2 regions of the Methanobacterium petrolearium genome follow, and region 2 is predicted to be linked to the other one. Evidence: riboswitches for the same ligand, from Rfam matches in the RefSeq annotation. Region 2 holds a riboswitch; the other holds the start of a gene.

Region 1 (3,401 bases), on a different contig from region 2:
TTTGGAAACCTGATTTTGAAATATAAAATTTATATGACTGACCTAATATTTATCCACTGAAAAATTCATAATTATACTATGAAATCCACTATTTACCTTAAATGTCCCCAGTGTAGGAACAAAGGCCTGCTTATAGAAAGACAGGGTAAATATTTCTGTGCCAATTGCATGTACGATTACACTCAGCTGAAGGATGATCCTGGTAGATTGGATGAAATTTTAATAGAAAACCTTCAGGAGGAGGGTTTTGGCCCATTATTCGCCACAGCTCTCTATGAAAGGGTGACTTTAACCTCCCCTAAGGAAGCCAACGAATATATCACCAGATTAGCGGAGGAGAACAATATCCAGATAATGCCCAGTAAAATGGATGTTGTCAAAGATTTTACCCCTTTTTTCATCATCATTGCAATTGTTGTGGTGATAATTATTATTACATTTATTTTTATCTCAACTAACGGTTAAAAACCCGGAAAAATAGTTGAACAGTTTTGACATTTACATACATATTTATTGGATTTTTCCATTTCATATAAAGAAGTGATGATGAAAATCCAGGAAATGGTGATTGGAATATGAAAATAAAATACACAACCATAATAGTTGAAGATATGGATGAGTCCATAAAATTTTACACAGAAGTTATGGGATTTGAAATAGATAGCAGGTACGATCTTGGCCGTGCCGGGAAAATCACATTACTTAAGGGTGAAGGAGAGACTATGGTGGAAATTATTCAAAATCCACAGGATGAACCTGGACTGTTTTCAATAGGAATGGAAGTTGAAGACTTAAAAACCACGATTAAGGAGCTTAAAGCCAAAGGGGCTAAAATCACCATGGACCCCACCCCTATAACCGTAGGATTACTTGCATTTATAGAAGATCCTAACGGAGCCAGAATAGCGTTAATTCAACATAATTAATCTCCCTTATTTTTTCACCTATAGGGGAATAACTGCCTGAAATTAGAAATGTAGCATATATCCAAATTTTCCAACTTAAGTTATTTATGGTACATCAAACATAGTAGATACTGGTGATGGAGTTCACCTTTAACCGCTTATTTTTTTAAGCTGATGACTCCTGTTAATTCAAGGAGGAAGCTACATTGGCTGATAAAATTATTAAAGAAAATTTGTTATTCATACCTTGTTCTGAATATGCCAACAAAGTTTTAAAATTTGTGCATGACCGGGAACATGAAGATGGTGGATTTACTCTATACAGAGGTCTTCCTGACACTAAAAACACCTATTATGGATTGAAAATTCTTCAAATGTTCAATGAGGAACCTTATAATAAGGAAAATACAATTAACTGGATTCAAAAACTGCAAAAAGACCGTATGTATGGTATTTCCGGAGTGTTTTATCGACTGAACATTTTGGATATTTTCAATGAAGAAATAACAGTTCCGGAATCTTACATCACACAACTAAACTCTAAAACTGAGTTTGCAAATTTTGAAGTTGTATATTTTCACACCATCATATCATATCTTTTACAGCTAGATAATTTTTGTAAGGTTGTAGACTGGATATTACCCCATCAAAATGATGATGGGGGATTTGGAATGGGTCGATCTGATATCGTGTCTACCTATCTTGCTCTGGAATCATTGAATTTAATCGATCCATCATTGATTAGGATGAAAAATTCAATTAGAGAATTTGTAGGTAAATGTCTAACTAAAGAAGGTGGTTTTACATTTATACCGGATGTATATCCACCTTATATAGAACCAACGTATGCCGGCATGAAGATCTGTGAAATATTAAATAATCAACCTATCAAACCAGGTGTAACTGGAAATTTTATTTGGAGTCTTCAAAATATCAATGGAGGTTTCAGGAGATCTAAATATATGGGAATATCCGAGTTGGAATACACATTCAAAGCTTTACATATTCTAAAAATTATCAAACAGCTATCAAATTTTTCTATAAATGTTGCAGTGTAAAAAATCAATATAGAGGGGTGTTTTATGTGAGTAGTGCTATTGAAAACATTGAAATAAGAAAAATTTTAGACAGTAGGGGAAACGCAACTGTGGAAATAGATATAACAACTGAATCTGGATTTGGAAGAGTTGCAGCGCCCAGTGGAGCCAGTACCGGTGCATTGGAAGTAGTGGCATTTCCAGAAGCAGGAATTGATAAATTAATTAACGCATTTCCAGAACGGGTTAAACCAGAATTAGTGGGAATAAATGCTGAGGAAATCGTTCTGGTTGATGATATTTTAAAAAAGATCGATGGTACTGACAACTTATCTTCTTTAGGTGGTAATGTCACTGTGGCGATTTCTCTTGCTGTGGCAAAAGCAGCAGCTTCATCCCATGATATTCCATTATACCTGTTTTTGGGAGGTAAGTTGAAAAATGAAATTCCCTATCCCCTGGGGAATATGATTAATGGAGGGGCACACGCAGGTAAAAACGCACCTGACATACAGGAGTTTCTGGTTGTGCCAGTGGGTGCTCAAAACATCAGCGAAGCAGTTTTTGCCAATTCCAGTGTTCATAAAAGAATAGGGGAGTTAATTAAGGTGAAAGATACCAGATTTACTGGTGGGAAAGGTGATGAGGGAGGATGGGCACCTAACCTTTCCAATTACGATGCACTGAATATTCAATCCAGAGCCTGTGAAGAAATATCAGATGAAACTGGGATCAATGTTAGACCCTCACTGGATTTAGCACCCAGTGCATTATGGGATGGGTCAAAATATGTTTATTCGCGTGAAGGTGTCAGTCGAGATACCGGTGAACAAATAGAATTCATAGAAGAGATCATTGACACTTATAAAATGTTTTTTGTTGAAGATCCACTTCGAGAGGATGATTTTGAAGGTTTTAGTGAATTAACCAGGAAAGTTGGCGATAAGTGTATTATCTGTGGTGATGATATTTTCGTTACCAATTCAAACATACTTTCTGAGGGAATAGCAAGAGGAGCTGCCAATGCCATTATAATCAAACCCAACCAGATAGGTACATTAAGTGACACCTACCAAACAGTGCAACTTGCTAAAAATAACAATTACATTCCAGTAGTATCACACCGTTCTGGTGAAACCACCGATGAAACCATAGCCCATCTGGCTGTTGCTTTTGGAGCCCCACTCATCAAAACCGGAGCCATTGGTGGGGAAAGAATTGCAAAATTGAATGAACTCATCAGAATTGAAGAACAAATGACTGATCCTAAAATGGCAACATTTTAACCCTGTAAACTTATCTGAAAAAAAAAGATTAAGAGAGGATTTGTATGAATTTATGGAAAGATATACCAGTTGGACCAGATGTTCCCCAAATAGTTAATGCAGTAGTAGAGATTCCTAAAGGAACTCGAAATAAATATGAATATGATAAAGAAAATGAAGCATTTGCAGTGGAT
Region 2 (3,401 bases):
GGATAATTGCATTTTCGGATGTGGATCAAAGTGGTGTTAAAAATTATTTTGAAAGCCCGGTAGTGTTGAATAAAAAACACGTTTACCCGGTGGATAATTATGGGTCTGCTCTTTCTCCTTTTTACATTTCCCTATCTTTGTGGATTGGTTGTATTATAGCTGTGGCCATGCTCACCATGAGGGTCAAAACCGAGAAAAAATATAGTGCTGAAACAGTTTATCTTGGTAGAATGGGTTTATTCTTAATTATGAGTATATTTCAAGCTTTGGTGGTTGCAGTTGGGGCAATAATGTTAAAGGTACAGCTTTCTTCTGTACTTTTGTTTGTTGTGACCACGGTATACGTAGGTCTATGTTTCATGATCGTAGTTTATTCATTAACATCTGCCTTTGGAAATGCAGGTAAAGCTATGGCGATTATAATACTTGTTTTCCAGATAACTGCCACTGGAGGAATATTCCCTGTGGAAATCCTACCATCATTCTTCCAGGCAATACATGCCTACTTACCATTGACTTATGCTATTGGTGCACTACGTGAAGTGGTTGCTGGTGTTTATTGGAGTAATTTCTGGTATTGTATGGGTTCATTGGCTCTATTTCCCGTACTGGCCTTCGGATTAACTCTGTTAATTAAAGAAAAAATGGATAAACCTGCACAATGGGCTGAAAATAAGTTAAAAGAGAGTGGTCTGTTTTAGAGAATAGTCTTGATTGTGGAGTTTGCTTTGATATATGTTATGTATGGATTTTTATGCAGGGAATTTCCTAAAATTGGATAAGTTTATTCATTTTTTCCACCAGCAGTGGTGGTTAATTTAACATGTTCTACTCCTTTAAGTCTCATAATTTGTTCAGTGAGGTCACGGATTTTGGCAGCATTTCCTTTGACTATTATAACTTCAAGACAGTTTTTTTCAGACATGTGAAGATGCATGGTGGCGTTTATATATTCTCTGAACAGATGTTGGGTATTAGTAATATCTTCCATCACTCCAGTGGAGTGATGATTGTAGATAACGGCAATTATCCCCACACGGTCACCTTCCATGTCTCTCATCCACTGATAACGCACTATATAATCTTTCAGGGCATCTCTAATTCCTTTAGATCTTGAAGTGTACCCTCTATCCTTTAAGACTTCGTCAAAGTCGTTTAACAGTTTTTTAGGTAAGGACATGCTAATTCTCATTGCAACCACCAAATATTAATATGTGTATTGTTACTATTATTAAATTATTAATTATTAAATATTTCCATTATCAACAAAAATTTTATTAAAATTATCAATTGTATATAATTTTCTGGTTTGTTGGTTGATTTCAGATCATGGGAGTTAATGTTGATTCATAAGAGTTAATTGAGATTTATAAGATTGAATGGGAATTTTATAAGTAAAAGGATACTATTTTTTTAGAGTTTTACCTTGAAAAATTCAATTTTTTAAACTATTTATATGATGAACGTAATAATACAATTTGGTGATGGGGTTCACCATTAACTGCTTATAAAAACAGCTGATGACTCCTGGAAAACAATAAAGAGGAAGAAGCTAATGTTGTTGGAATTAACCCTATTAAAAGATTCTTTTTTAGAATGCAGTTTATTTTGTTTTGATTTTAACAAAACCAAAGAAGTTGGTATGATTTTCTTTAGATCATTTAATTTGCCCACAAATCCCCAAATATATATAATGCATCTGGAGGGGGTGATTTAAATGGAATTTCAGTACGTTGCCTTTAGTGTAGCTATTATCATATTACTTGGTTTGTTCTTCAGAAATATATTCAACAGATTTAAACTACCTGGACTATTGGGAATGCTTATTTTAGGAATAATAATAGGTCCTTACTGTCTGAATTTAATTGATAAAGCCATTTTAAACATATCTGGAGATTTAAGGGTAATCGCCCTTATAATAATTCTCTTAAGAGCAGGATTTGGAATTCATATGGAGAGCCTGCGAAAAGTGGGAATGTCTGCTATCAAAATGAGTTTCATTCCTGATGTGATAGAAGGACTTACTGTAACGTTTGTGGCCCATTACCTTTTAGGCCTACCGATTATAGAAGCTGGAATGTTAGGTTTTATCATCGCAGCAGTTTCTCCAGCTGTAATAGTCCCCCAAATGTTATCATTTATAAAAAGAAGGATGGGAACAAAAAAAGGAATCCCCTTGATAATATTAACCGGTGCATCAGTTGATGATGTTGTTTCCATAACTATTTTTTCAATATTCTTAGGCATATATGGAGGTCAACAGCTAAACTACTTGATGACTGTTGTTAGTATTCCTATACAATTCATATTTGGAATTTTGTTTGGATTAGTAATCGCATTACTCTTAATATATCTATTCAAACATTTTAGCATACGTAACACTGAAAAAACGCTTATTATTCTGGCTTCAGCAATCCTGTTAAAGAATCTGGGGGATGTGTTAAGTAGTATTGTACCTATAGCAGCATTAGTGGGAGTGATGGTGATTGGGTTTGTGATACTAGAAAGAATGCCTGAAATTGGAATGGAAATTTCTGATAAACTGGATAAGATATGGATATTTGCTGAGATACTGCTTTTTGTCTTGGTGGGTGCTCAGGTAAACATATATCTCGCAGCATCATATGCACTAATCGGTGTAACCATAATCCTAATTGGGTTAATGGCTCGCAGTGCAGGTGTTTACATATCTTTGATGGGTTCAAATCTTAATTTAAAGGAAAAAATCTTCTGTATTCTGGCTTACACTCCCAAAGCCACTGTACAAGCAGCTATTGGTGCCATACCTCTTTCCATGGGGGTTGCATCTGGCCAGCTTATTCTAGCCATAGCGGTAATTGCCATATTATTCACAGCACCTTTAGGATCATTTGCAGTCAGTTTATATGGTGAAAAAGCTCTTGAACCTGAAAAATAATTAATAAATGGTATCAAGAAAAATTAGATCAAACAATAACTTATCAAAAATGGGGAAAGATGAAATTTGGTAAAAAACTTTACACAGTTAAAGAATCATACTGGATCTTTTATAATGGGGTAAGAACCTTAAAATACTTTTTCAAGGCAAGAAGGAACAAGGAAATAAGCCCCCAGTTCACTGAAAGGATCATGCTTGCTGTGACTGAAGTAAATAAGTGTGCTATATGCTCTTACGCCCATACTAAAAGGGCTCTTGAAAGTGGAATGACCGCGGAGGAAATCCAAAATATGCTTTCTGGGATTATGGATGATGTTCCTGATGATGAGGTGGCAGCAGTCATGTTTGCACAGCACTATGCTGATACCAGGGGAAACCCTACCATGGAATCATGGCAACGCATTGTACAAATTTATGGCACATCCCAAGCAAAAGGCATACTTGGTTCTATCCGCATGATCATGATTGGAAATACTTATGGTAT

Evidence for each region. A riboswitch is a leader RNA that binds a small molecule or an ion and turns the genes downstream of it on or off. The one in region 2 is predicted to bind fluoride.
Region 1: linked by a shared signal. The riboswitch ahead of J2743_RS08035 (prenyltransferase/squalene oxidase repeat-containing protein) and the one ahead of J2743_RS10285 (cation:proton antiporter) in region 2 are both predicted to bind fluoride.

The regions. Positions count from the first base shown of each region.
Region 1 is NZ_JAGGKL010000007.1:99,347-102,747, reverse strand. It holds gene J2743_RS08045 (hypothetical protein) at 79-465, shown strand; gene J2743_RS08040 (VOC family protein) at 576-926, shown strand; fluoride riboswitch at 1,030-1,096, shown strand; gene J2743_RS08035 (prenyltransferase/squalene oxidase repeat-containing protein) at 1,112-1,963, shown strand; gene eno (phosphopyruvate hydratase) at 1,990-3,228, shown strand; gene J2743_RS08025 (inorganic diphosphatase) at 3,273-3,401, shown strand, end outside.
Region 2 is NZ_JAGGKL010000011.1:68,389-71,789, forward strand. It holds gene J2743_RS10275 (YhgE/Pip domain-containing protein) at 1-701, shown strand, start outside; gene nikR (nickel-responsive transcriptional regulator NikR) at 785-1,192, opposite strand; fluoride riboswitch at 1,472-1,537, shown strand; gene J2743_RS10285 (cation:proton antiporter) at 1,718-2,917, shown strand; gene J2743_RS10290 (carboxymuconolactone decarboxylase family protein) at 2,977-3,401, shown strand, end outside.